Linked DNA regions of Methylobacillus flagellatus KT. The protein of the gene in region 3 interacts with the protein of the main gene of each other region in a pairwise test. Links are inferred from orthologs where the notes say so. Each region holds a gene or a part of one and is shown on either strand. Other genes may lie near its edges. The genes, in order: lysA, secB and MFLA_RS03670.

Region 1 (9,791 bases), 1.9 Mb from region 3 along the record:
CCAAGCGCCAAGCAGAACCATGTGACCAACGTCACGCGCGCAGAAGCCGATGCAAACGGCGTCATCCGCCTGACGGAAAGCCATGGTGCGCTCAAATCCGTCGATGTCGCCGACGTCGACCTGGTGTTGGGATTCGCCGACGGCACCTACGTCATCATCCCCAATGGGGCCCTGGATGCCCTGGAGCCTGACGCCCCCACGGTAGAATTCGACGGCGACAAATACAACACCAGCCTGTCCGAACTGTTCAAGCTGGTCGGCACCGTCGATGCCGCCGACGCCGGCAACCTGCGCATCATCAGTGAAAACATCGATACCCGCCTGACCGAGCTGCAGCCAGACGAGATCGACTACACCTCGCTGTTCATGGCGCTCAACAACCATGCCTCAGCCCCCGCAGCACCAGCTGCACCTTTGCCGCAGGCACCCACCCTGCCTACCGCTTCACAGGTACAACGAGGCAGCATCAACGGCCGCGGCAACAACAGTGGTGAAATGATAGAAGCCATTATTCCGCCACGTGTAGACCAGCCGTCGACTTACCGGTTGGGAAATCGGGTGGAAACCGCGGACAACCTGAACATCGGTTTACCTGTTATCAATGGAAACCTGTATAACTCCTCAAGTTTTAAAGTCGCCGGCGATATCACCCAAACTGGCCTGCCAACAGGTGCACGTGACTCATCCCAACCAGAAGACTCTACCTTTAACTCCACAGCACGTAATGCTGCCAGCCAGGCACACAATGAGCTGATTACCGGAACCAGCGGTGACGATACCATTCAATGGAATACGGCCGGCTTTTCATCCAGTGACCAGACATGGAGCAAAACCTTCCATCTCAGCACAAATGGATTAGACAATATCGATACGGTTAGGCTGACATCATCCGATACATTGCCTCCCAACTTCAGTATTACTGGTCCCGGAGTGACATCTGTCACCAGTAATGGCGTCACCACATGGTTCATTAATCCGACATCCCTCAATGCTGACGGCTCTATTGACTTGATTATCACATACGATGTTGGAGGCACGCTGGCAGTGCCCGATTTCACCATCAATGCCTATATCAAAGGCTCCTCTGGTCCGTTTACTTTTGAAGTCGGTAAAGACTTCTACTTTCGCTACATTGATGCAACCACCGCAGATGATTTTATTGCTACCAAGAATGGTGAAGCCATTATGGTGCTTCCATCCAATGGTATCGGCTATAAAATTGATGGTGGTGATGGCAATGACATCATCAGTGCCGGCGCGGGAAACGATACACTGATTGGTGGCCATGGAAACAACCAATTGGATGGCGGGCTGGGTAACAATACTGCCAGTTATGAAAACATGACGATTGGACAGGATGTCACTGCCTCTTTGATATCCAACACTGGCACTGTCAGTGGCGGCATTGCATCCGATACCTATGCCAACATCCAGAACCTTACAGGCGGAGCCGGTAATGACTTTCTCACAGGCAATATCGTCGCCAACCGCCTGATTGGCGGTGCTGGCAACGACACATTGGTAGGAGGAGGCGGCGCCGATACATTGGATGGCGGAGACGGAGTAGATACAGCCAGTTTTGTCGACTTGGCTGCGGTGAATGTCGTGCTGGATGCCAACGGCAATGGCACAGGAGAAACAGCTAGTGGCAATGTAACACTGCTCAGCATTGAAAATCTGGTTGGTACAGACCATGATGACACCTTTCAGGTCTCTGTACTACCCAGCGAAGTAGGTGGAGTAAAAAGTGGTGTCATTCAAGGTGGCGCCGGTACAGATTCCCTAGTCTATAATGTAGCCGGCAACTTAAACGTGGATTTGCAGACTGGCACTGTCAACGGCATCACCGACATTCTCGATAGCATTGAAAACATCACCACAGGCAGCGGTAACGACATCATTGTCGCGACCAATGGCGTTAACAAAATCGATGGCGGCGCTGGCAATAACACGGTGGACTTTATTCATGCCACGACTGGCGTTTCGGTAAATATTATCGACCCCACTGTCGAGACCCTGATCAGCGGCGGCAGCGGTGCCGACATATTGCGCAATATCCAGAACATTAATGGCTCCGCCGCTGGCAACGACACGATTACCGTCGGGAATTTCGATAGCACCATCAATGCGCGCAATGGAAACAACCTGATAAAAGCAGGTACAAATACCGGAAGCAGTACCTACAACATCGCAGCCGGTTCAGGCAATGACACTATTGAAGCATTAGGTAGCGGCAACAACGTTATTGATGCTGGCAATGGTAATAACAATATCAAAGCTGGCAATGGCAACAACACCATTACCACCGGCAACGGTAATGACACGATTGTTTCCGGCACCGGCTTGAGCAATATCATGGCAGGCGATGGCACAAACACCATCACCATCGGCAATGCCAATAGCACCGTAACAGGTGGCACCGGCAGCGACACCGTTACCTATAATCTATCTACAAGTGTTTATGCCAACATCGACACCGGCTTTGCTGGCTCCAGCCTTGGCACGGCCCAGGCAAATCGCCTGGTGGATATCGACCACCTGACAGGCGGGTCTGGCAATGACACGCTGATCGGCAACGATGGTAACAATATCCTGCGCGGCGGCGCAGGCAATGACTCCATCTTTGGCGGGGGCGGCAACGATACCATCTACGGCGGCGCTGGTGCCGACACAATTGACGGTGGCACAGGCAACAATACAGCCGTCTATACCTCTTCAGTGCTGGTTTCACTGACAGATGGACTCTTACGCACCACAAATACAAACGGCGACGTCCTGGGTTCAGGCACGATCGTGAATGGCGGCATTGCAGGACGCGCTACCGGCGGATCAACTGCCAGTGATGAAGCATTTGGCGACGTATTGACCAACATACAAAACCTCACTGTAGAAGGTTCGGGCTCCAGCTATCTTATTGGTAATTCGCAAGCCAACCGCCTGACGGGCGGCAGCGGCAATGACACTTTAGAAGGCATTGGCGGCGGTGATACCCTAGACGGTGGCAGTGGCAGCGGCACCGATACCGCAACCTACGTTCATGCCAGTGCTGGCGTGAAGGCAAGCCTTGGAGCCACAGGACTGGATTCAAAGGCAGCAGCGGCACTTGCAGCGGCAGGCGGCATTTCTGCCAATACAGGCACTATCAACGGGCTTGCATCCGATACCCTCATCAGCATAGAGAACCTGACCGGTACGCAATATAACGACGTATTGGTGGCACGCAACGGTGGCAGCACGCTACGGGGCGGCAATGGTAACGACACATTGATTGGCGGCACTGGTAATGATTACCTGGACGGGGGGGATGGTAACGACGTGATTTACGCCACCCAGGGAAGGGACACGGTTGTTGCCGGTGCCGGTAACGATACCATTCACGCTTCTGTTGATGAGTCAGCTAGTGGCTCCGCATATAATAACCGTTTCACCAGTATTGATGGTGGCTCAGGTGAAGAAGATACATTGGTATTAACCGGCTTCGTTCCTGATGCCAACTATTCACTCTCTACCCTGCGTACAGGCAGCGGTGCTGGTGGCGGTAGAGTCAGCAATATCGATATCATCGATATCCGTGATGGCACCAATACCAATCTTGCAGTGGATGCCGCAACAGTGAATGGCATCAAGACTGGTAACAATGCAACTACGGGCTCAGTATTGACAATACGTGCAGATAACGGTGATGACATTACGATATCCGACCCTGCCGCAAACTGGACAAGCCAAGCAACCGCTAACGGCATGGACTATTTCATTTACAGCAGCAGTGATCATTCAGCAGCCAATTTGATCGCTACTGTGCACTGGCAAACTGCTTAATGACCAGTCAAAAACGGGAGTTCTCTCCCATTTCAGGGTTGTGGAATCTACTTCGCACCCAATGGCTTGAAGTCGGCCTCGCCAGCCTGCTCATCAACAGCGGCCAGATCCTGCTGCCGCTGTTTTCCATGCTGGTGTACGACAAGATTGTCAGCAACGGCGTGTTCGAGACGTTATGGGCGCTGGTGATCGGCATGCTGATCTTCATCGCGCTGGACGTGGGCATGCGCGTGACCCGCAACTGGACGGTGGAACGGGTTGCGGCGGATATGGCCCGCAAGACGGATGAAGGGCTGTGGCACAAGCTACTCGCGGACCGCGACATGCCGGCGGGCGGCGTCGCGACGTTCCTGGCGCATTACCGCGACCTGACCAATACACTCAATTTTGTTTCCTCCACTTATTTACTCGCGATTGCCGACCTGCCGTTCTACCTGCTCTATATGCTGGTGATCGGCTTCATTGCCTGGCCGATCATGATCCTGGTCGGCGTGCTGACCTTGGTTTACGCCGGCATCGGTTATCTCGTGCAACGCCAGACATTGCGCCTCAACCGTGATGCCGAGCAGACCTCCACCCAGCGCATGGCCTATATCGGCGAAGTCTTGCAAGGGATGGAGGTGGTGCGCACCGTTCCGGGCGTCACAGGCTTGCTGCAGGGCTGGCGCACGCAATCCGAAAAGGTCAGCGACCTGGAAGCGGCGCGCAGGCTTTCCGCCAGCCATAGCAACACGCTTTCCGCCGGCATGATGACGTTCACTACCGTCGCCGTATTGACACTTGGCGCCTACCTGATCGAGGCGCGCATGCTGTCCGTGGGCGGCCTCATCGCCTGCTCATTGCTGGCTGCGCGCGCCATGATGCTGGTCACGTCGCTGTACTTGGTGTTGGGCAAATGGGAAGACTTCGCCCGCTCGGCGAAACGCATGGATGAGCTGCTGGAATCCGGCAAAGCCGCGCATGGTATCAGCCACGATATCGAACAATCCGCTCCACATGCTTCATTCAATGTCAGCAAGCCGGAAGCCAAAGGCGACATCACCCTGCGGCGTCTCACCAAACGCTATCCCGATCGGCCCGCCGCACTGGACAATGTCAGCCTGACCATTGCAGCAGGAGAGAAAATCGGCCTGCTGGGCCGCCCCGGCGCTGGCAAGAGCACCCTGCTCAAACTGATTGCCGGGCTCAGCATTGCAGATGAAGGCGAAATACTGATTGACGGCTACGAGCTGCACGCGATATCTCCTGAGGACCGCGCCCGCTGGCTCGCCTACAAACCGCAGGAGCCGGTGCTGTTCGCAGGCACGCTGGAGGCCAACCTGCTGTTGGCTGGCAGCAAGCCGCGCAGCGAACGCATGGAACTTGCGCTGTGGGCCTCCGGCCTGGAGGAAGAACTCAAGCAAGGCCGCCTCACCCTCACCATGGCCATCGCCGATCGCGGCAGCAACCTCTCCGGTGGACAACGCCAAAAGGTCGCGCTGGCGCGCGCATTCGCGCAACCCAGCACCATCCTCCTGCTTGATGAACCCAGTCTCGGCCTAGACCCCGAAGGCGAACAGCTGCTCGCCCAACGCCTGCCGCAAGTCGTCGGCAATGGCAACCTGATCATGATCAGCCACAGCGCCGCCATGATGACTGCCGTACAACGCATCATCGCGCTGGATGGCGGCAAGGTTGTGGCTGATGGGCCGAAAGAGAAACTGTTGCGGCCAGCGTGAGCAAAACCTATATTCATGTTATTGCAATGTGGCAGCCACATTCCGTCAATAAATGCCATTAGCCAGCGCGTTCCTGCACTCTCGTTACCCTATATCGTAACGCTGCATTAATCGCGTCCCACTTAACAATACATCAATGAAGCATTTGGCTTGACGATCCCTCTGTCCAAACGTATTGCCATCCTAGCCTAGCCTGATGATCCTCATGAATGCATTGGTCCCATGGTATGGCAAATTTTCAGAGGCATGACTTTTCGAATAATAGTTCTTACTGTGAAATTACTAGACTTGGTCGACCGTAGCGCGGGCCAATGGCATTTAGATAGTGATGCCAGCTACCCCTGCTAACAGCACCACGAGCGCTGGCGGCGCACGTCCAATGGTCAGCAGGCCGAACAAGAGCAGCGCCAGCGCAAAATCCGCCTTGCAGTGAATAGCACTCGTCCAAACTGGGTCGTATAGTGCAGATCCTAAAATACCAACTACACCGGCGTTGACACCGGCCATGGCAGCCTGGATGCTTTCACGACGGTGTAATCCTTCCCAAAATGGCAGTACGCCGATTAGTATGAGGAAAGCCGGGAAAAAAATAGTGCTTAACAACGCCAAACCGCCAACCCAGCCATGTAACGGCCCTTGCGCGATGACACCCAGATAGGCGGAGAATGTAAACAGTGGCCCAGGCACGGCCTGGGCCGCGCCGTAACCGGCCAGAAAGTCGGCATTACTGACCATTCCACTGGGCACCACTGTGGCTTGCAACAGTGGCAACACGACGTGTCCACCGCCAAAGACCAGCGCACCCGAGCGGTACACCCCTTCCAGCAATGTGATCGTGGTGGACGAACCCGTACCCGTAGCTGCCCCCCATAAGGGCAGCCCGACAAGCGGTACCGCAAACAGCATTAGCGCAGCCATGCCAAGCTTACGCGAAACCGGGTAGCAATGAGCCTGGCCACCGCCTGGCGGCGTGATCTTTAACCCCCACCAACCCAGCAATCCCGTCATCGCGATGGCGGCAACCTGTCCCATCGCTGAAGAAAACACCATCGTAAGCAGCGCTGCCAGAATGGCCAGTACAGCACGCGGCCAATCAGGACATAGCGACTTGGCCATGCCACATACTGCCTGTGCCACGATGGCCACCGCGACAATCTTCAGTCCATGAATCCAACCGGATTGGGACAACTCCTGGTACTCAGCAATACTGAAGGCAAACAGGGTCAGCGCAATTGCTGATGGCAGGGTAAACCCTACCCACGCCGCCAGCAGGCCAAGCCAACCCGCACGGCCCAGTCCCAGCGCCATCCCCACTTGGCTGCTGGCTGGTCCGGGCAGGAACTGGCACAAAGCGACGAGATCAGAGTAGCTACGATCATCCACCCAGCGGCGGCGCTCTACAAACTCGGTGCGGAAATAGCCAAGGTGGGCGATGGGACCGCCGAAGGCAGTCAGCCCCAGCTTGAGAAAGGCAACAAAGACTTCTGCGACCGATCCATCAGGACTGGATATTTTCACAGTTTCGTCCTGCATAGTTATGTGGCATCAGACATAGGCGCATTGCCCCTCGATAGCTTTCGCATGCGTCCGCCAGAGCTTAGGCTTACTGGCTTTGGGCTATGATCGTGTATAGCTTTCTCACGGGAAGGCCCTCATGCCCCTGGCACGAATGGAGATCGACATTGTATTGGGGGATATTCTCCACCCTTTCATTTTTAGGGACCATCTCACTGCATCTCTTGGCAGGGACGAGCACCATCCATCCTGGATCAAGATAAATTAAAGCCAAAAGCCAGCAATCGCTGGCTTTTCTTTCATGCAAAATTACTCGTGGAATTACTTCTGCAAGGCTTTGCTGATTTTCTGATCGGTCTTGTATTCACTCAAGGCATACACGGACCAAATCGCGGCTGGCAACCAGCCGATCACGGTAATCTGCAGAATCAGGCAAATGATGCCTGCAATTGGCCGACCGATCGTGAAGAACTGCAGCCAGGGCAGGAAAATGGCAAGAATCAGGCGCATTTCAATCTCCTCTTTAACTCTATCAAACTTGCGTTAGCAGTTTAGCCCAGAATCTTTTCGAGGGCGAACAGTTGTGCTACGGTTTCACGCTCGCGGATCAGGTGTGTCTTGTCGCCATCCACCATGACTTCAGCGGCACGGGGGCGCGTATTGTAGTTGGAGCTCATGCTCATGCCATAGGCGCCGGCGGACAACACCGCGAGCAGGTCGCCTTGTTGCAAGGCTAACTTGCGGTCATGACCGAGAAAATCACCGCTTTCGCAAACCGGGCCGACGATCTCGTATACCTGGGCGGAGGATGGGTCCGTTGCTGGCACGACAGCTGCAATCTCATGATAGGCATCGTAGAGCGCCGGGCGCATGAGGTCGTTCATGGCGGCATCCACAATGGCAAAGTTCTTGGCTTCGGTATGCTTGAGATATTCCACCTTGGTAATCAACGCGCCGGCATTCCCCACCAGCGCACGCCCAGGTTCGAACACCAGCTTGACCTTGCGGTCACCCAGCTTTTGCAGCATGGCGGCCGCATATGCAGCAAAATCAGGCGGCGTCTCATCGGCATAACAGATGCCGATACCTCCGCCGAGATCGATATGCGCTACCCTGATACCTTCAGCTTCCAACTGATCCACCAGGGCCAATACACGGTCGAACGCATCCATGAATGGGGAAAGCTCGGTCAATTGCGAACCGATGTGGCAATCCACGCCATGCACGGCGATATTCGGCAAGCTGGCTGCATGCTGGTACAGGTTGAAGGCATCCTCATACGCGACCCCGAACTTGTTGTTCTTGAGCCCAGTGGAAATATAGGGGTGCGTCTTGGCATCCACATTGGGGTTGACACGCAAGGACACGGGCGCCGTCTTGCCCAGGCGGCCAGCAACGTCATTGAGCCGGTCCAACTCGCTGGCGGATTCCACGTTGAAGCAGAAAATACCAGCATTTAACGCAGTTTCCATCTCCGTCTCGGTCTTGCCCACCCCGGAAAACACCACCTTGGCAGGATCTCCACCTGCAGCCAGTACTCGCGCCAGCTCTCCGCCTGACACAATGTCAAACCCGGCGCCCAGGCGGGCAAACAGGTTGAGCACCGCCAGGCTGGGGTTGGATTTCACCGCAAAGCAAACCAGGTGATCCTGGCCATCGAAACCCGCTGCAAAACGCGTATATGCGGACTCCAGTGCTGCGCGGGAATAAACGTAGGTGGGTGTGCCGAACTCATCGGCAATCCGGGTCAGGGGGACATTTTCGGCATGCAGGATGCCATTCTTCAACTGAAATGGATTCACGGACAGCTCATCGGGAAGGTTGTTGTTGCGGCTGGAGTTCCTGCGGGTACTGCTGTTCCGGGATGTAAAGGTTGCCCTTGGTGCCACAGGCAGCCAAGGTCAGGCTTGCAATCAGGATCAGGAAACAGAAGCGCATAGGGTTTTAATGCAAAAATCGCATTCTAGCACAAGGCCGTAGCAGCCCAGGCAATACCGTCACGGCACTTCTGCATAACGCATGCGCGCCTCGATAATGCGTGCCTTTCGGATCAAGCCGCGCGCCTCGCGATGTTTGTCATAGTAGCGCGGGTTAGGGATCATCGCCGCCAATCTGGCAGCCTGAGCGACATTCAGGCTACTCGCACTGGTCCTGTAGTAATGTCGCGCGGCAGCCTCGGCACCGAACACGCCATTGCCCCATTCGATCACGTTGAGGTAAATCTCGAAAATCCTGCGTTTGCTCATCATCCGTTCCAGCATCCAGGTAATCACGGCCTCCTCCAACTTGCGCCAGGGCGTGCGCTTGGTGGAGAGAAACAGGTTCTTGGCAAGCTGCTGGCTGATGGTCGAGCCACCAGCGACAATCTTGCCTTGCTTCCAGTTCTTTTCATAGGCCTTCTGGATGCCGTCCCAATCAAACCCTTCGTGGCCGACGAACTTGGCGTCCTCGGCTGCAATCACCGCCCGCTTGAGATGGATGGAAATCCGCTGGTACTCGACCCATTGATGCTTGAGCGCAGCATCAGGGTTATCCTGCTGCAACGCAGACAGACTGGCACGCATGAACGCGCTGCTCGAAGGATTGTGCTCCACCCACCAGAGGATATGCATGAAGATCCAGAACTGGTACAACACCACGAGCACCAGCGCCAGCAACAAGCCGCGCCAGAACAATTGCTTGATCATGCGGCCCGCAATGCGGCCATCACAGGCGCAGTATCAGGCCGCACCCTGCGCC
Region 2 (9,818 bases), 1.6 Mb from region 3 along the record:
GAACCCGGCACTCTCATACATTGACCCATCCAATGTGGAAACCGTGCAGGTATATGCAGGGATTACGCCGGTCAGCGTGGGGGGCGACAGCATCGGCGGGACGATCCAGGTCAATTCGGCCAGGCCCAAATTTGCCAAGGATGACCAGGATCTGTTGGTAACAGGCAAGCTCGGCACGTTTTACCGCAGCAATGGTGCGGCGAGAGGTGGCAATATTGCGCTGACTGTGGCAAGCCAGAATCTCAGCCTGACCTATACCGACTCTTATTCCCAGGCCAATAACTACAGGGCAGCGGGAGATTTTAAAAAGCCCGGTGGGTGGAACCAGCAGAACAATCCTTTTTTAAGACCTTTCATTGACAAGGTCACTGAGCGTACGGTTGCAGGAACAGCTTACCGCGGCTCGCGTCATCGCGAGCTCAGTCTTGGCTGGAAAATCCTGGACAATCACCTGCTTGAATTGAAGTTGGGAGAGCAATCCATCGACTGGGAGGGGTTCCCCAACCAGCGTATGGACATGGTGTCAAGTGAGCCGGACCCTGCCAATCCCGGTAATTTCCTACTCAACACCAAGAAACCTGCCAATGTAAACCGTACTGCCAATCTTCACTACACTGGACAATTTGATTGGGGTGAGCTGGAGATGCGTTATTTCCACCAGAGCCTCGAGCACTCAATGGATATGTTGCCCCACCGCTATATGTTCATGATGATGCCGATGCTGTCAGAAGCTACCACGGATGGCGGTATGGCAAAAGCCACTATTGCATTGAGTGACCAGCACATTGCGCGCCTTGGCACGGATTTCCAGTTCTATCGCCTGGATGACTGGTGGCCTGGTATCGGGTTGCTCCCGAACTCAATGTGCTGCGACAACTTTTGGAATATCCGTGACGGCAAGCGTGACCGCATTGGCGTATTCGGCGAATGGGAAACGCAATGGAGCCGGCAATGGACTACCTTGCTAGGCATCAGGACAGACCGGGTCAAATCGAATACCGGATCTGTGCAAGGCTACTCAAGTGGCTCATATCAAGCAGACGCTGACGCTTTCAACGCCTTGCACCGCAGCCGTGAGGATTATCATTATGACCTGACTGCATTGTCTCGGTTTACTCCCGATGATGGTCAAAGCTACGAATTCGGTTTTGCCCGCAAGACCCGGTCTCCCAATCTGTACGAACGCTATCCATGGTCCAAGCTTCCCATGGCTGCGCTCATGAATAATTTCGTCGGCGATGGTAATGGCTACGTCGGCAATCCGGACCTGAAACCTGAAGTCGCCTATACCATCAGTGCGAGCGGTGATTGGCATGATGCCGACAAGGAAAAGTGGCAAGTCAAGACCACAGGGTATGTAACTTATGTCGAGCACTACGTCGATGCCGTACGACTGCCGGGTTACAACCGCAATGACGAATATATGCTGCTGCAATATGCCAATGCGGATGCCAGGCTCTATGGACTTGACGTTTCCGGAAGCTATCGCCTCGGCAGTCTTGCCAATATTGGCAGCTTTGCCGTCACGGGCATGGTCAGCTATGTCCGTGGAGAGAACGCACGACGGGCGACAGGCGACAACCTTTATCACATGATGCCGTTGAACGGGAAATTCGCGCTTGAGCACAAGCTGGGCTTGTGGACCAATACCTTGGAAATGCATGCGGTTGCCGAAAAAGACAGAATCTCCCAGGTACGCAACGAAATCACCACGCCCGGATACACCTTGTTCAACCTGCGCAGCAGCGTGGAATGGCAGCGCGCCCGACTGGATTTGTCAGTGGAAAACCTGTTCAACCGTTTCTATTATCTACCACTTGGCGGGGCTTATCTTGCAGAGGGGAATTCCATGACTACCAATGGTATTCCATGGGGCATGGGTGTTCCCGGACGTGGGCGCTCCATCAATGTCGCACTTTCCTACAGTTTTTGAACATGATCCTATGCGGCAATATGTCACTTTTCTATCAGGGAAAATCAAGAGAACATGATGTTTTTTTGTCGAGAACATCATGTTTTATCTATTTTTCCATTCAAGGATTCTCTCTTTTTTCAGCGTTTTTCTGATACTGGTTTTTTCTACTAGCGCATGTGCCGAAATTATCGGGACAGGATTGCGCATCTGGACGACAGAGCCTGGACAAAAATCTACCTCAGCCTACATGGTGCTGACGGCCAGCGAGGATATCGTGGTACTCAATGTCACTTCTTCTCGCGCAAGACAAGCAGCATTTTTTCGCACCGTCCGTGTTGGCAACACGCTTCGGATGAAGTTGATGGAGCGTCTGCCATTATCGGCAGGGAATCCGGTTGATTTTACAGCTGAAGGTTATCAATTGATATTGAGCGGGTTTGATCAAGTTATTCGAGCAGGTGAAACTATTCCTGTCACTTTGGAGTTCATGGGGAAAGATCAGCGCAGGCAAATGGTGACACTTTCATTCATGGGGCACCCCTTCAGTGAGTAAAACTGCGGCATTTCGCCGCATTTAAAAATAATTCTCATTGGCATAATATAATCATGCTCACTCAGGGCTTTTTCAATAAACACATTATGTTGATGGGAGGTTGAATGAAAAGCGGTATTCGTCATCTATTATTCGGGGTGGTCGGCAGTCTATGTATGGCGGCTGCAAGTAACGCTGCGATGGCTGCCAATTGCAGCTATACGCCTGATGAAAAAGGGTTCAAGTTCTCTTTTACAGCATTCGGTGCGCCGGACAAATCTTATGTTGTCAGCAAAAATACTTTCAAGAAGTATGAGGTTGCGTCAAGCACAGGCAAGCTCGAAGGCGCGACGATCAATATTGACAGCACATCCTTGGATACCTCGGCCGATCTGAATAATGGGGAGGGTGGAAAATGGGATGCCGGCATTCCGATGATTCGGAATATGAATGTAGTCAGTGGGCTATTCAAGAACTTTGCAAACCCTGGCAAGATTTCCGCAAAAATCGACAAGATAGAAGGTGAAACATTGCAGCTCGCAGTGACCATGAATGATGTGACCAAGGTCATTCCCATGAAGGTGACTGAAAAGGGCAGTAATTTTCATGCCAAGGGTACTCTGGACATCATCAAGGACTTCAATGGTAGCAAGGCCTTTGCCAAATTTGAGAAAGTGTGTACCCAGGCTTTTCATAAAGGTAAATCATGGAGCGATGTGGATATTGAGTTTGAAGTTCCAGTAAAAAAGAGCTGCAAATAATTCTTGCTGCTTTGGCAATTGCTGTCGTCACATCAGGATCAATCAACTCAGTATGATTGATCCTGATTGTTTTTTGTGATGCATACCATGCAACATGGTGTAGCAGGAAGATTCATTTTTTTAATTTCTGATGTGAAAACTTATATTTCTCTTTCACTATTTGTTCTTGTAAAGTGAAAAATATTGGTGTGGATAACGTCGATATTCTTGCAAGATTTTCTCTAGAGTTGCATTGGTGAAGCATGGTGCATATGCCGCTGTTCATTGTAATTTAGAACAAGAAAGTGATGTCATCATGCCTATTCAGCAATCGCCCATTTTCTCGCAAAAGCGTCTGGGTGCTGGATTCGCCAGCAAAGGTGGCAGTCGAACTGATGATGGAAAATGCAGAGCATAGGAAACGACTGGCTGCATGAGGTGGTGCCGCGTGCTAGTGTCGGCGATTTTTTGCATGAAATCAGTCGTGATACTCTTCTATGCTTGGTTCGACGCATGTTTAGGAGCATTTGCATGGAGCAGCAACATCACCAGATCATTCAGCATACCAATGGACGTCGCTTGTACGACATCACGCCTGCCGTGACGCGGTGGGTGGCGGATAGCGGTATGCAGCAAGGATTGTTGACCCTATACATCCAGCATACTTCCGCCAGCATCCTCATCAACGAAAATTACGATTCCGATGTGCTGGTGGATATGGAGAGTTTCTTCGAGCGCCTAGTCCCTGATGGGGACTCCTTGTTCATCCATACCGCAGAAGGTCCGGACGACATGCCGGCCCATGTGCGCTCCGCATTGACGCAAACCAGTATTTCCATTCCCGTGGTGGAAGGAAGGGTTGCATTGGGCACGTGGCAGGGAATATTCCTCTATGAGCATCGGCGCATGGCGCATAAGCGCAAGGTGCTGCTGCATTTGATCGGCGAATAGAAGATGGCTGGCGGGGCCAACATTTCCACCACAACGTTTCTGCCACTTGCCTGCTGCACCTTCCATGTGTGCAGCTATTTGACGATACTCCAGCTCAGTGGGTCGAAAGGCTTGCTCTGATGGCGTAATTCATAATAGACACCATGCTGTTCGTTGCCACCGCTATTGCCTACCAGGGCAATGGTATCGCCACCCTTGACCTTGTCCCCTACTTGTTTCAAGACTGCCTGGTTGTTTCCGTACAGGCTCATGTAGCCGCTGCCATGATCCACGATGATGAGGTTGCCGAACCCGCGCAGCCAGTCTGCAAACACGACTTGTCCGCTGGCAACGGATTTCACCTCACTGCCTTCGCTGGCCCGGATGAACAGACCTTTCCAGGAGATGCCAGTATCGGCGCGACTGCTGCCGAAGCGATTGGTGATTTCACCGCGTACCGGCAGGTTGAGCTTGCCTTTGAGCGAAGCAAAGCTGGTGCCGTCAAAGGCATTGCTTGGCAGTGCCTCGTTGCGACCAATGATTTTTCCACTAGGGGCCTGGTTGTCGGTGCCTGCTTTCTGGCCTGATTTCCCGCGCGCTGCTTCGCGCTGGGCCTTCTCCCTGGCGGCTTTTTCTCGCGCCGCTTGCTCGCGAGCGGCCTTGGCGAGTTTTTCCATTAATTGCGTCAGCCGCTGTTCGTCCCGCTTGAGTTTGTTGATTTCGTTGCGTTGTGCGCTGATCTTGCTGGAGAGTTGCTTGACCAGCTTATCGCGCTGGTTTTTCTGTTGTTGCAGCTCGGCGCGTTGCTTTTCCTGTTGTGCCTGCAGCTCATCCAGCTCCGCAAGGGCCTTGCTGGTTTCCGCGTTGAGGGCCTCGACCTTTTCAAGGTTGTCGGAGGCTGCCTCTATCAATTGCTTGCGGGCTTGGGTGATATAGCCGAAGTAATGCAGCTGGCGGGCTGCAGCGTTGGGGTCGTGCTGCTGCAGCAGTACCTGTGCCTGGCTAGGTTTGCCATGCAGGTACTGCTGGTAGAACTGCTGCTTCAACAGCGCTTGCTGCTGCTTGAGTTCGGCCTCATGCGCGGCCTTCTGTTTCTGCAGGGCCTGTAATGCCTGGTGACTTTTTTCCTGCTGCTGTCTGAGTTCAAGCAGTTTGCGATTGGCGTCACTGATGGCTTTTTCGCTCTTCCTGAGCGCATCGGCAGCCTCGGCATGCGCTTCCTTGGAGCTATCAAGCTCTTTTTTCAGTGATTCCAGGCGTTGGTGGATTTCATCGAGGGCCGCCTTCGGTTTTTCAGGATCGTTCTTGGCAGCCCATGCGGCTGGCGTGGCATAAAGGCTGCTCGCAAGCAGCATGCTGAGCCAGCGCACAGGCATGAGCTATGCAGCCTGGAACGCGACCAGAGATTTTCCGGTCATTTCAGGTGGCTGTTTGAGCCCCATCATGGCCAGCAGTGATGGCGCCAGATCGCACAGAGAACCGGTGCCAGGGGCGGCCAGGGTGGCCGGCTTGCCGATGAAGAACAGCGGAACCTGATTGGTCGTGTGCTGCGTGTGAGGCTGGTTGTTCTCATAGTCGCGCATTTGCTCGACATTGCCGTGGTCGGCGGTGATGATCATCTGCCCACCTATGCTTTCCATCGCCTTGACAATGCGGGCGATGCAAGTATCGATGGTTTCCACGGCCTTGATCGAAGCGCTCAGATCCCCGGAGTGGCCGACCATGTCGCAATTGGCATAGTTGCAGATGATGGCATCGTATTTCCTGCTCAGGATGGCGGCCTCCAGCCTGTCGGTGACTTCGTAGGCGCTCATCTCGGGCTGGAGGTCATAGGTGGCGACCTTGGGTGATGGAACCAGGATACGATCTTCCCCTGCAAACACTTGCTCCTCCCCGCCATTGAAAAAGAAAGTGACATGCGGGTATTTCTCGGTCTCGGCAATGCGGAGCTGCTTCAGTCCATGCTGCGCAACGTACTCGCCAAAGGTATTGCGGATTTCCACTGGGGCGAAGATCGGCTTGGCCCGGGTTTCCGCCTTGTCGTACAAGGTCAGGGTATAGAAGCCGGCCAGCTTGGGTTGCCGACGGCGGTTGAAGCCCTCGAAATCGGGGTCGAGCAATGCATGGGTGAGCTGGCGGGCGCGGTCGGAACGGAAGTTGACGAAGATCACGACATCGCCGTCTTCCATGGTCACGGGCTGTTCCCCGGCGGCGGCAATCGCAGTGGCCTTGACGAACTCGTCCTTCTCGTCGCGGGCATAGGCGGCTTCGAGGCCCTGCAAGGCACTGGCCGAGGCAAACTCTCCCTGGCCATCGGTAATGAGGTTGTAGGCGGCCTCAACACGTGGCCAGCGCTTATCCCTGTCCATGGCATAGAAGCGACCACAAATCGAGGCAATCTTGCCACCACCGATGCTGGCACAGGCCTGCTCGAGCTTTTCCAGGTAAGGCTTGGCGCTGATCGGCGGGGTGTCGCGCCCATCGAGGAAGGCATGGACGTATACTTTCTCCACCCCGGCGTTCACTGCCATCTCAATCGTGGCATGAATATGGTCTTGGTGGCTGTGGACGCCGCCGTCGGATAGCAGACCCAGGATATGCACTGCCTTGTGCCCGGCCTTGGCCTTGTTGACGGCTTCGATCAGCACGGGGTTGCTGAAGAACTCCCTGGATGCGATGGCTTGATTGATGCGCTCAAAATCCTGGAATACCACGCGCCCGGCACCGATGTTCAGGTGGCCTACCTCGGAATTCCCCATTTGACCCCGTGGCAATCCGACAAACGTCTCGGAGGCGTTGATCAGGGTATGGGGGTACTGTGTCCAGAAGCGGTCGATATTGGGAGTGTTGGCCAGGGCGATGGCATTGTCATGGCTATCTTCGCGGTAGCCGAAGCCATCGAGGATAACGAGTAAGGCAGGCGTTACAGTCATTGCGATCAGGATCCGGTGAACTCAAGAAATAGCCCTGTATTTTAGAGAGTTTTTGCCAATCACGCATGCTTAATCGCCGATGGAGCACATGGAAAATGGTTTTTGTTCACTTTCTTCGCCCGATGGGCTTGAATTCCTCCCGTTTGGCATCATCTATTTGAAATCGGCTTTTAGTGAGTGCTGGTAATTTGAGTACAATAATGGTTTCGGACATACCGTGAGGTGACTGTGGAGTTTTTTGCAAATAATGCATTGTGGATAGGCTTGGCAATAGGTTCCGGCATCATGTTGGTGTGGCCGACGATCAAGCGTGGTGCTGGCGCGGCGATCAGCGCCAGTGATGCGGTGATCTTGATCAACCGGTCCCATGCCGTGGTGCTGGATGTGCGCGACGACGCCGAGTTTGCGGCTGGCCATATTGCCGAAGCCAAGCATATCCCGCTGTCACAGTTACCTGAGCGCATCAAGGAGCTGAACAAATTCAAGGAGAGGCCGGTACTGGTGTACTGCGAAAGCGGCGCGCGCGCCAGCAAGGCAGCGGCCATCCTGGCAAAAAACGAATTCAAGCAAGTTCAGCAATTGCAGGGCGGTATCAGAGCCTGGCAGGATGCCAAGCTGCCGCTGGTGAAGGGGTAGGCCATGGCGAATGTCCTCATGTATACCACCGGTACTTGCCCTTACTGTATGAGCGCCGAGCGCTTGCTGCTGAGCAAGGGCGTGCAGCAGATTAATAAGGTACGCGTCGACCTTGAGCCTGAGCTCAGGGTGAAAATGATGGAGCAGACCGGCAGGCGCACTGTTCCACAAATCTATATCGATGATGTGCATGTGGGCGGGTTTGATGACCTGCGTGCGCTCGATATGGCCGGCAAGTTGGATGCAATGCTGGCGAAATAGTGTCACGGTTTTGTAGTACAAAACCTGGGCTTAAGCGGATAGAATGGCAGGCTTGCGTTTTAGACACTTTTTGGTTTTCAATTTATCAATAGTAGGGGAAGCGCTTGGCGCAACCCGAAGTCAAGGGAAGAGACATGGCAGAAGAACAGGCAGCAGCACAAGAGCAACAACCGGCATTCGGTATCGAGAAAGTTTACGTCAAGGACCTCTCGCTGGAAATCCCGCATGCTCCGCAGATTTTCATTCAACGTGAGGCTCCCCAGGTTTCCATCGAGCTGAGCAATGCCACTGCCCAGTTGGAAGAAGGTATATACGAAGTCGTGGTCACCGTGACCGTGACTTCCAAGATCGCAGACAAGACGGTGTTCCTGGTAGAGGTGGCTCAGGCCGGTATCTTCCAGATCCGCAACGTGCCTCAGGAAAATATCGACATCATTCTCGGCGTGACTTGCCCGAACATCATTTTCCCTTACGCCCGCGAGACCATTTCCGATGTCGTGACGCGCGCAGGGTTCCCACCCGTACTGCTCAACCCTGTCAATTTTGAAGCGCTTTATGCACAACAGAAGCAGGAACAGGCCAAGGCGAATGGTGCGACCACACACTAAGCTGTTGTTGGCTGTGACCATGCTGCTGATGCCGGTCATGGCATCAGCGGTTGAGTTCCGCTCCGTTGCCGTGCCCAAGGCGGTGGTGTATGACGCGCCCTCCGCTCAGGGCAAGAAGACATTTATTCTTGGGCAGGGCTACCCGGTCGAGATCATCGTCGATCTGGGAGACTGGCTGAAAGTGCGGGATGCGCAAGGCAGCCTCAACTGGATTGAAGCCAAGCAGCTTGCAAATAAGCGCACGGTGCTGGTGAAGGGCGGCCAGGCTGACATACGCCAGGCTGCGGATGCAGCCTCGGCCCTGCTGGGAAAAGCCGATACGGATGTTGTGCTCGACATGCTGGAGCCGCCGGTCAATGGCTGGATCAAGGTCAAGCACCGGGACGGCATCACGGGCTATATATTAGCCTCTTCCCTGTGGGGCTTTTGATGCGTCCAGCTTAGATTATCCATTATGAAAATCTCTATCTTAGGCGCCGGGGCCTGGGGCACAGCCCTGGCCCTGCAAATCAGCCGTCGGCACCAGGTTTCTCTCTGGACGCGCAACCAGGCGCATATCGTGGATATGCAGGTGACGCGTGCCAACCTGCAATACCTGGGCGACTTTGCCTTCGGTGATCAGCTTGCGGTGGAAGGCGATCTGGGGCGCGCGCTGGATGGCGCAGACCTGATTGTCTCTGTCGTGCCGACCAACGGTTTCCGAAATGCATTGAAGGAAATCAAGCGGCTTGGCTGTGATGCGCCAGTGGTCTGGGCCTCCAAAGGGTTGGAAGCGGCGACGGCCAAGTTGCCGCACGAAGTTGCCCAGGACGAACTGGGTGACAGCCGCCACTGGGGCGTGTTGTCCGGGCCGAGTTTTGCGGCTGAGCTGGTGCGCGGGTTACCCACGGCGGTAACCTTGGCTGCCAATGATGCGGAGTTTGCCGCCAGGGCTGGTGCGATGCTGCATGGCGGTAATTTCCGCGTCTATACCAGCACGGATGTCATTGGGGTGTCGGTTGGCGGCGCCCTCAAGAACGTATTGGCCATTGCCGCGGGTATCAGCGACGGCATGCAATGCGGCAATAACGCCCGCGCGGCGCTGATTACACGCGGCATAGCCGAAATGACGCGCTTCGGCGTGGCCTTGGGCGGTGCCAAGGAAACCTTCATGGGCTTGACCGGCGCCGGTGACTTGATCTTGACTTGCACCGGACAATACTCGCGTAACCGGGAAGTAGGCCTGCGCCTTGCCAATGGCCAAACCCTGCAGGAAATCCTCAA
Region 3 (9,824 bases):
GGCCTCAAGGTTCACACCCAGACCCCAAAACTGGCAGACATCCGCCGCGGCGTGATGGAACTCTACATTTCCGACCATCCATTGGACTGCCTTACCTGCTCGGCCAACGGCGACTGTGAGCTGCAGGATATGGCGGGAGCAGTTGGCCTGCGTGAAGTACGCTATGGCTACGACGGCAGCAACCACCTGCATGCAGAAAAAGATCTCTCCAATCCTTATTTCCAATTCGATCCCTCAAAATGCATTGTCTGCTCTCGTTGCGTGCGTGCCTGTGAGGAAACGCAGGGCACATTCGCACTTACCATCCAGGGCCGCGGGTTCGATTCCAAGGTGGCTGCTGGCAACTTCGACAACTTCCTGGAGTCAGAATGCGTTTCCTGCGGCGCCTGTGTCACGGCCTGCCCTACCGCGACATTGATGGAAAAAACCGTCATCGAGCACGGCCAGCCCGAGCACAGTGTCATCACTACCTGCGCCTATTGCGGCGTCGGCTGCTCGTTCCGCGCCGAGATGAAGGGCGAGCAGGTGGTGCGCATGGTGCCGGACAAGAATGGCGGCGCCAATCATGGCCACTCCTGCGTAAAGGGCCGCTTCGCCTGGGGCTACGCTACCCATCGCGACCGCATTACCACACCCATGATACGCAAGAGCATCCACGATCCATGGCAGGAAGTGAGCTGGGAAGAAGCGATTACCTACGCTGCCAGCGAGCTCAAACGTATCCAGGCCAAGCACGGCCGGAACTCCATCGGCGCAATCACATCCTCACGTTGCACCAATGAGGAAACCTACCTGGTGCAGAAGCTGGTACGCGCTGCATTCGGCAACAATAACGTCGACACCTGCGCCCGCGTCTGCCACTCGCCCACCGGCTACGGCCTCAAGCAGACTTTAGGCGAATCGGCTGGCACGCAGACTTTCGACTCCATCATGAAATCCGACGTGATCATGGTGATCGGCGCCAACCCAACCGATGGCCACCCGGTATTCGGCTCCCAGATGAAGCGCAGATTGCGTGAAGGGGCGAAACTCATCATTGCCGATCCGCGCGCGATCGATCTGGTCTCCGGCCCTCACGTCAAGGCGGACTACCACCTGAAACTGCGCCCCGGTACCAACGTCGCCCTGATCACTGCACTGGCGCATGTGGTCGTCACCGAAGGCCTGGTCGATGAAGCCTTCGTCAGAGAACGCTGCGAGTGGGACTCCTACCAATACTGGAGTGAGTTCGTCGCGCAGCCTGAACACTCCCCCGAAGCCATGCAGGACGTCATCGGGGTTCCAGCCCAAGACCTCCGTGCGGCCGCACGACTGTACGCCACCGGGGGCAATGCCGCCATCTACTACGGTCTGGGCGTCACCGAGCACAGCCAGGGCTCGACCATGGTCATGGGGATCGCCAACCTCGCGATGGCAACCGGCAACATCGGGCGCGAAGGCGTGGGCGTCAATCCATTGCGCGGCCAGAACAACGTGCAGGGCGCTTGCGACATGGGCTCTTTCCCGCACGAGTTTCCCGGCTACCGTCATGTCTCCGATGATACGACGCGCGCACTATTCGAGGCTGCCTGGGGCAGGCCACTGGACAAGGAACCCGGGCTGCGCATCCCCAACATGCTCGACTTCGCCATCCATGGCAGCTTCAAGGCCCTCTATTGCGAAGGCGAAGACATTGCCCAGTCCGATCCCAATACCCAGCATGTCACCCAGGCACTCTCATCCATGGAGTGTGTGATCGTGCAGGACCTGTTCCTCAACGAGACCGCGATGTATGCGCACGTGTTCCTGCCCGGCTGCTCCTTCCTGGAGAAAAACGGCACCTTCACCAACGCCGAACGCCGCATCTCACCCGTGCGCCGCGTGATGACACCCAAGAACGGCTATGAGGACTGGCAGATCACCGCTATGCTTTCCGAGGCGCTGGGCTACCCGATGCCCTATCGTCATGCCTCGGAAATCCTGGACGAAATCGCACGCCTGACACCAACATTCCATGGGGTCAGCTTCAAGAAGCTGGAGGAAATGGGCAGCATACAATGGCCATGCAACGAAGAACATCCGAACGGCACGCCCATCATGCACGTGGACGAGTTCGTGCGCGGCAAGGGGCGCTTCATGATCACAGAATACGTGCCGACCTCGGAAAGGGTCAACGAGAAGTACCCCCTGATCCTCACGACCGGGCGTATACTTTCGCAATACAACGTAGGCGCCCAGACACGTCGTACCGACAATGTCACCTGGCATCCCGAGGATATGGTGGAAATCCATCCCCATGATGCAGAAGACCGCGGCATCAAGGATGGTGACTGGGTAGGAATCACCAGCCGAGCTGGCAACACCGTGCTACGCGCCAAGATTACCGAGCGTGTGCAGCCCGGCGTGATCTACACCACTTTTCACCATCCGGAATCCGGCGCCAACGTCATTACTACCGATAACTCGGACTGGGCAACCAACTGCCCTGAATTCAAGGTCACTGCGGTACAGGTTACTCGCGTGTCGCAACTGTCAGACTGGCAGCGCCGCTACCAGGAATTCAGCAACAGCCAGATCGCCCTGGTCAAACAACGGGATATGGCCCGCATGGGATAAGGATGAATACATTAGAGTTCTTGATTGAAGCCGAGGCGACCGACAGTCGCATCACCGTGCACAAGTACGAGCATGGCGAACTGCGGGAGGTACAGGACCAGGTCGCCGAAGAAGTCCCAATCGCCATGATCTACAACGGCATATCCCATGCCGTCATGCTGGCCACACCAGATGACCTTGCCGATTTCGCGCTCGGCTTCTCGCTGAGTGAGGGCATACTGTCCGACCCGAAAGAGCTTTACGGCATCGACATCGTCGAGCGCGTCAATGGCATTGAGCTGCAGATGGAAATCGCCAGCGAGAATTTCGCCCATCTGAAGGAACACAGGCGCAGCATGGCCGGCCGCACAGGCTGCGGCCTTTGCGGCTCACAAAGCCTGGACCAGGCCATCAGGGTGCCCCGCAGGATACAAGCCGCGAATATCACTTTCGATGCCGAGGCCATCTACCGCGCCCAGCGCGAATTGCAGACGCAACAAGCATTACAGAGTAGGACCGGGGCGACCCATGCCTCGGCATGGGCGGACCGGGAAGGCCAAGTGCTGCTAGTGAGGGAGGACGTCGGACGACACAACGCCCTCGATAAATTGATTGGTGCCATCGCGAAGCGGCAGTTGCCCCGCGAGGGGTTTGTGCTGACTTCCAGCCGGGCGAGCTACGAAATGGTACAGAAGGCCGCTAGCGCAGATATTCCCATGCTGGTGGCCATCTCGGCACCTACTGGACTGGCGATTCGCATGGCCCGGGGTTGCGGCCTGACGCTGGTGGGATTCGCCCGCAAGGAACAACATGTCGTCTATAGCGGTGCAGAACGTGTGTTACACAAGGAGCTGGCGTGAGCATGAACATCGAGCAGCTGGTGAAGATGGCCAACCAGATCGGGGACTTCTTCCAGTCCTATCCCGATCATGAACAGGCTAAAAAGGATATAGCAAGCCATCTGCAACGCTTCTGGGCACCACAGATGCGCCAGCAGATCATGCAGCACATCAACACACACCCAAGTGATAACGGTCTTGCGCCACTGGTATCAAGCGCGATCAAGGAATATCTGCATTAGGCAGCAGCACCCCTCCTCTAGCTCAATATGCCTGGTAAAACCAGGGCATATTGATGACAGGATAGCGGCGTTTCACTCCCTACCCGATAGACGAGGCTTTTTCGCCGTGCCGTGGGCGCACTTTGGATTGAAACTCGGTCCATTTCTGCTTTTGTTCAGGCGTCAGCACCTGATAGACCTCGTGCAGCGTATTGCTGCGCAACACCAATAAATCTGCTTGCAGCTTGGCTTGTTCGCTGGCGATCTCCTGCACTTTCTTTTGATCGTATTGATCGGTTGCCGAGGCTGAAGCCAAGGCCTTGAACGAGGCATGCAGGGCCTGGCGCTTTTCAGCCAGTGCCGGCTTCTGCTTATCCACGATCTGCTTCACTTGGGCTTGCTGCTCACTGCTCAGGCCCAGCTTGCCGAGCTTGCGCTCCAGGAAATGTCCTTCTGAAAAACCGCGATGCTCACCATGCGCGGCATGCTTTTTTTCCTTGTCGCACCTCTTGTCACCATGTTCCGTCCCGGCATGGGTCACTGCGATATTCAGTGCGAGTAAGGATGATGCCAGGATAAGAGAGGGGACCAGGAGTTTGCGTGGCTTGGTCATTTGATAGCTCCTTTGGTTGTGAATCACGATAAATCACGCTTGTCCCACTATGATCTCAACCTTGGCTAAATGTTTGTTGCCTTTGGTGAAATCGGTGTAATTGTGCGTAAAAATTTGTAAGATGCTGATTGCTGCCGCAAAGCCTGCGGCAGAATGCGGTTTGCAATTTAGAAAGTAGTGAAAGGTGAACACAGTGCTACGTATCCTGCTGATCGATGACGACGTCGAACTCTGCCAAATGATGGAGGAATACCTTGGAGCGGAAGACTTCTCATTGACGATCGCCCATGACGGCGAAGAGGGCGCACGTCTCGCCCTGTCCGGTGAACATGACCTCGTAGTGCTGGATGTGATGATGCCCCGCTTCAACGGCTTCGATACCTTGCGCCTGATTCGCGCCAGCAGCCAGATCCCGGTGATCATGCTCACTGCCAAGGGAGACGAGATAGATCGCATCGTCGGCCTTGAGCTGGGAGCAGACGATTACCTGTCCAAGCCGTTCAACCCCCGCGAGCTCGTTGCACGCCTGCGCGCCATACAGCGCCGTGTCGTCGTGCGGGATGAGGCGTTGCAAAACCATCACAACAAGCCCAGCATCACCCGCGTGGGCAAAATTGCCATCTACCCTTCCGAGCGTATCATCGAATGGAAGGGCGAACCGCTGGATATCACCACCAGCGAATATGCACTCCTGGAAGTCCTTGCCCGTCATGCAGGACACGTGGTGAGCAAGGCTGAGCTCTTTACCCAGGCACTGGGGCGTGCCGAATCCCGCTACGACCGCAGCGTGGATGTGCACGTCAGCAATTTGCGCCAGAAGCTGGGGCTGCTGGAAGACGGACGCTCGCCGATCCAGACCGTGCGCGGCGTCGGCTACCAATTCATTGCAGGGTAGCCGGTCGACCATCCCTATGGGCAAACTGTTCTGGAAAATATTTCTTGGGTTCTCGCTGACATTACTGGTGACGGTCGCTGGTGTCGGCGGTGCCATCTATTTAAATGAAAAGACTGCTTCCGGCGAGGAAGGCTTCCTGCGTGACCGCAGGGCTGATTTTGTCGTCGGTGTCACCGCCAATGCCCTGCAGTATGGCGGAGAGGCGGGTGCCAAGGCACTACTCGAACACTGGCCCGGGCACAAGGTGCCAACCGTACTGGTCATCAACCAGCATCATCAGGATATCCTCAACCGCACCGTCAGGTCGGAAACCTTGCAACAAGCCATCCATGCGCTGGACCAATCCCCGCCGATTCCCAGCGTGCGGCGCGTCCAGGCAAGCAATGGCAACCAATACATTCTCTTCATTCCTGCAGAAGGGGCAGACTCTGCAGGACCACCCCGCTACAACCTGCAACTGCAGATTTTCATCGCCCTGCTTGCAAGCCTGCTGTTCAGCGCCGGATTTGCACTCTACCTGAGCCGTCCAATCAAGCTGTTGCGGCGGGCCAGCCGCAGGCTCGCAGAAGGCGACTTGAGCACGCGTGTAAGCCCAGAGCTCGGCAATCGCAACGATGAACTCATAGAACTCGGCGCGGACTTTGACTATATGGCAACACGCCTTCAGACCTTGCTGGATGCCCAGCGATTATTGCTGCACGATGTTTCTCATGAGCTGCGTTCCCCGGTCGCCCGCATGCGGCTTGCCGTGGGGCTCGCCCAGCAGCAACCGGACAAACTGGCCTCGGCGCTGAGCCGTATCGAGCGTGAAACCGAGAGGCTGGACGAACTGCTTGGCCAGATGCTGACGCTTTCGCGGTTGGAGTCAGGCATCAGCAGTGAAAACAGCGAGACACTCAACCTCAATGATTTGCTTGCCACCATTATTCAGGACGCCAATTTCGAGGCGCAAGCCGTGGGCAGCAGCATCACGTTTCATGCTGCAGATGAAGTAATACTACAGGGACATTATGAATTGCTGCGCCGCGCATTCGAGAACATTATCCGTAATGCGCTCAAATATAATCAAGCTGGTCAAGCAGTAACAGTCTCAATTCTCAAGACGCAGAGTGCGGTGATCGTCGAAGTGCGGGACCATGGCCCAGGCTTGCCGGAAACAGAGATTGAGTCAGTGTTCCAGCCATTCTATCGCGTCCGCGGTACGGAAAAGGCAGGACATGTCGGATACGGCCTGGGACTTGCCATCGCCAAGCGCGCCATCGAGCATCATCAGGGCAACATTTCGCTCAGTAATTGCGATGATGGCGGCCTGTGCGTACGGTGCACTTTTCCGCTCACCGCCGCTCCTGCCTGAACCTGCAGATCAAAGATATCGTCAGGATAGAATTCCATTGTGAACCCTTCGGGGACATCTGCCGCTTGCCTGGCCGTCCGCAACTGCGCCGGCAGCGGTCTCGGCAATAGAAACGCATAATACAATGAATCAGCAGTTGCCTTGAGTTGCTCCTTGGGTAGGCGCAGCACGCGCTTCGGATGCGCTCTTTTCCATGTAGGCCCGGCATCATGTCCGTTAAGCATCAGGCAAATGGCATCTTCATGCTCGAAAGCATCACTCAGGCAAATATCTCCGCCGTCATCAAAGGCAACGCATACCTTGAACAGTTCCATACAAGTTTTCCGATTTATTCTTGCTGCGATTTGAGAAGGCGCTATCTTGCGCGATCAGCACGCCATCCGCAGTCAGAGGCACCTGAAGTTGATGTAGGAAAATACTGATAGGCCATGCCGCAGATGTGCCTGCGCACACAGGTTGAAGATGTGGCCGGAGAGTGGCATACGCATCGTCTTGATTATCGAAATCGCGGGAATGATGGGGCTTTAGGAGTTGGCCCTGTCAACACGCACGATCGCGCAAGCATCCGCAGAAAACAGAAGGGACTCGCGAGAGAAGCCAGCCGCCCGGCTCCTCAGGCTGGCCCGGGGATATCAACGTGTGAAGAACAGCTTGATACGACGATAAATGCGGCCGACGAGCGTACCGTCCAGCTGGTAATGCTTACGCAGGGGCTGCTTGACCTCCCATGTGCAGCGCAGGCCTGCAGGGAAAGTAACCAGGTCGCCCTTGCGGAACGTCACGGGCGCGCCGCCACCGTCTGGGGTAATCACGACTTCCCCCTCAAGCACGTAGGCAATTTCCTGCTCTGGGAACACCCATGGAAACGTCGAGACTTCCTTGGACCAAGTCGGCCATTTGCTGACACCCAGTTGCTCCAGGCGCGTGGCAGAGGGTTTGCTTTCAATTACAATCTGACTCATTGATATGCTTTCGGTATTGTCCCCATTGCCGAGGGGCGTTTTAGAATCCTGCTTCTGGATAACAGGAATAAAAGGCGTTATGGTAACGCCCATGCCTGCGCAATACCAGCAATAACGAGCCCGGCTTTTATTTTCATCAAGTGATCGAGTTTGAAACAACGCCAATGACTTCACCTCTTCCCACATGGCCGGCATTGATCCAACATCCTGGCGATGCCGAGCTTGAGTTCATTCCCGACGCAGCCGCATTCGACACATGGCAGCTCACATCCACGCCGGCAACACTGATCGATAAGGAAGGGAAAACGTATGTTATCGACAGGGACAAACGCTTGATCATGAAAGGCCTGGCTTCACTGGAAGAAATCCTGGCATTGATCCGCGCCCACGCCATACTGGAGGGTATCTGCTGCACGCCAAAACTTGGCGCGCCTGACATTCCTACGGCCCTGACCATACTCTCCAGCATCGTGAAAGGGTAGACGATGGACGCACGCGACCTGGAACTGCTCGTCACTCGCACCATGCCTTTCGGCAAATATAAGGGGCGGCTGATTGCCGATCTGCCAGGGCACTACCTCAACTGGTTTGCCCGGGAAGGCTTCCCTCCGGGCGAAATAGGACGATTATTGGCCTTGATGCAGGAGTTGGATCATAACGGACTAACGAGTCTGCTGACGCCTTTGCGCTCCATATAACTGACTTTTCCAGCCTCTCAGCTTGAGCCGTATCAGGCCTCTCCAGCTCATCCCGATCATCATACCTGGCTTGCAACATAAAAACGCCGGGCAAAAAGCCCGGCGTCGGATGTTGAGTCTTCCGCCAGGGGGGGAATGGCTTGGACTCTAAAGATAGCCCTAAGAGCAGGCTAGTACTTCGGCTATAGCAAAGCACCTTTTATGCCAAAAAAACAACTCATTGATTCTATTAAAAAATAAATACGTTCAGCCAAAAACTCTCCCTCTACATGTCTCCAAAAAGAGACGCCCCTCACGTCAACACCTAGGCACAAAAAACACAACCCCATGTTTTTAAAACAAAAACCCCCGTCTCCAAAAGGAGACGGGGGTTGATCGCTGAACTGAAACGTCGTGGAATGCGCTTATTGATGAAGTGGCCGGACTCAGTTGAGAGATGACCTATTGGCCAAATGTGTATTTTGCTCCACCCACAACCGATCTTGCTTGCGCATTTGTGCAACGCGCGCTCGCCAATCCTGCAATTGCTCATCTTCGATCTGCAGCTGGATTGCCATGATCTCCTGCGGCGAATAGCCCTCCCGCACAAGCTGGGAATGCAAATGCACGCTCATTCTGGACAGCAGGCGCTCAGCCTTCTTGTCACTCAACTCCAATGCCTTGGTCAAATATTCTGGCTTGCATGTATACACTCTCATGATCAATCTCCCGTTGAAAAGCACAAAGCTCATCCTTGAGCCTTCAGCAGGGAAGGTAACCCACCTTGATGTCATTTCCATGACAATCATGTGTCACAAGAACTAGTCCTGCGCTCACCACACCATGCTTATGCCGTGTTTGGTGACATCAATGCAATGGGAAATGGAAACTAGGAGATTGTTTCAATTGAATCAACAGGGAAGAGAACAGCGCATCTATCCGGCTCCCCCATGCTGCTTTCAATGCAGAGGGGGAACTGAACGAATCATGACATTATCGTTTTGCCTTCAACCTCCAGCCGATCATCAGCATTAGGCCGACCACCAGCATCGCCCATGTATTGGCTTCAGGCACTGCCGCCGCAATGCGTAAGTTGAAAGCTTCATCATACTGCGCCTGAGTAATGCCGGCCGACTTGAACAAGACATGGAAGGGATCGGAGTCAATGTATTTCTGTTCACCATTTCCCATGGCCGGTGACCACAGCTGCAGGGTGACAAGATATGCACCAGCCGGTGCATCTTCAGACAACTCCCAGTTGAGATGGGAATGAAAAGTCCCGTTCCTATCTCCACCATCTACCAACGCGGTTTGCGGCCCGGAAATGCCCTGTCCGGAATAGACAGTCCCCCTGCATAATAATTGTACTCTGCTACATTGGCAGGATTTCGGGGGTTGAGCATGTAGTTGATCCATACATTGGTGGGTATTCCGCCGTAAAGCGTCACGCTCCCAGCATCGGCCCCGCCCCATGCCCCGGTAGCGGGATTCCAGTATTCTAGCGTTCCCAGCGCACGAAAATGAACCTCTTCCCCATATAGCAATGTATTGGAAAAAGATTGAAACCCAGGGTCATCCGTCAGCCGCGGCCCACCCGCCAAGTCATCAAAGTAGCCGGGGAAAATCTTGTATCCAGTATGTGGGTCAATGGGCAATTTGCCGGCCAGATCAAAGTCACCATAAAAATCA

What was found.
Region 1: the proteins of MFLA_RS03670 (region 3) and lysA interact in binary tests that used the Escherichia coli proteins (3 or more experiments, as listed by UniProt). The link is inferred for Methylobacillus flagellatus KT from one-to-one orthologs.
Region 2: the proteins of MFLA_RS03670 (region 3) and secB interact in binary tests that used the Escherichia coli proteins (3 or more experiments, as listed by UniProt). The link is inferred for Methylobacillus flagellatus KT from one-to-one orthologs.

Annotation. Positions count from the first base shown.
Region 1 is NC_007947.1:2,613,677-2,623,467, forward strand. What follows is about bases 6,730-9,608. They hold lysA (diaminopimelate decarboxylase), read right to left. Parts: upstream 8,855-9,608; coding sequence 7,604-8,854; downstream 6,730-7,603. Other genes in these bases: chrA (chromate efflux transporter), read right to left, coding at 6,730-7,070; MFLA_RS12465 (YqaE/Pmp3 family membrane protein), read right to left, coding at 7,374-7,562; lptM (LPS translocon maturation chaperone LptM), read right to left, coding at 8,862-8,990; mtgA (monofunctional biosynthetic peptidoglycan transglycosylase), read right to left, coding at 9,050-9,608. In the rest of the region: MFLA_RS12450 (beta strand repeat-containing protein), read left to right, coding at 1-3,819; MFLA_RS12455 (peptidase domain-containing ABC transporter), read left to right, coding at 3,819-5,537; more of chrA, read right to left, coding at 5,856-6,729; more of mtgA, read right to left, coding at 9,609-9,739; aroE (shikimate dehydrogenase), read right to left, coding at 9,736-9,791. UniProt on the Escherichia coli protein: Specifically catalyzes the decarboxylation of meso-diaminopimelate (meso-DAP) to L-lysine. Is not active against the DD- or LL-isomers of diaminopimelate.
Region 2 is NC_007947.1:2,332,944-2,342,761, reverse strand. Bases 6,913-9,818 are described here. They hold secB (protein-export chaperone SecB), read left to right. Parts: upstream 6,913-8,081; coding sequence 8,082-8,555; downstream 8,556-9,818. Other genes in these bases: MFLA_RS11160 (NAD(P)H-dependent glycerol-3-phosphate dehydrogenase), read left to right, coding at 9,010-9,818; MFLA_RS11165 (SH3 domain-containing protein), read left to right, coding at 8,536-8,985; grxC (glutaredoxin 3), read left to right, coding at 7,690-7,947; MFLA_RS11180 (rhodanese-like domain-containing protein), read left to right, coding at 7,315-7,686; gpmI (2,3-bisphosphoglycerate-independent phosphoglycerate mutase), read right to left, coding at 6,913-7,050. Outside these bases: MFLA_RS11210 (TonB-dependent receptor), read left to right, coding at 1-1,933; MFLA_RS11205 (copper chaperone PCu(A)C), read left to right, coding at 2,013-2,468; MFLA_RS11200 (YceI family protein), read left to right, coding at 2,573-3,208; MFLA_RS11195 (secondary thiamine-phosphate synthase enzyme YjbQ), read left to right, coding at 3,719-4,138; MFLA_RS11190 (murein hydrolase activator EnvC family protein), read right to left, coding at 4,213-5,493; more of gpmI, read right to left, coding at 5,497-6,912. UniProt on the Escherichia coli protein: One of the proteins required for the normal export of some preproteins out of the cell cytoplasm. It is a molecular chaperone that binds to a subset of precursor proteins, maintaining them in a translocation-competent state.
Region 3 is NC_007947.1:740,165-749,988, reverse strand. What follows is about bases 3,380-6,291. They hold MFLA_RS03670 (response regulator transcription factor), read left to right. Parts: upstream 3,380-4,440; coding sequence 4,441-5,142; downstream 5,143-6,291. Other genes in these bases: MFLA_RS03665 (sensor histidine kinase), read left to right, coding at 5,159-6,291; MFLA_RS03675 (Spy/CpxP family protein refolding chaperone), read right to left, coding at 3,735-4,247; MFLA_RS03680 (formate dehydrogenase subunit delta), read left to right, coding at 3,437-3,655; fdhD (formate dehydrogenase accessory sulfurtransferase FdhD), read left to right, coding at 3,380-3,434. In the rest of the region: fdhF (formate dehydrogenase subunit alpha), read left to right, coding at 1-2,595; more of fdhD, read left to right, coding at 2,598-3,379; more of MFLA_RS03665, read left to right, coding at 6,292-6,496; MFLA_RS14325 (hypothetical protein), read left to right, coding at 6,706-6,918; MFLA_RS03660 (cupin domain-containing protein), read right to left, coding at 7,129-7,458; MFLA_RS03655 (DUF4144 domain-containing protein), read left to right, coding at 7,623-7,940; MFLA_RS03650 (DUF3820 family protein), read left to right, coding at 7,944-8,156; MFLA_RS03645 (hypothetical protein), read right to left, coding at 8,582-8,854; MFLA_RS03640 (hypothetical protein), read right to left, coding at 9,129-9,440; MFLA_RS03635 (hypothetical protein), read right to left, coding at 9,434-9,824. UniProt on the Escherichia coli protein: Response regulator member of the two-component regulatory system CpxA/CpxR which responds to envelope stress response by activating expression of downstream genes including cpxP, degP, dsbA and ppiA.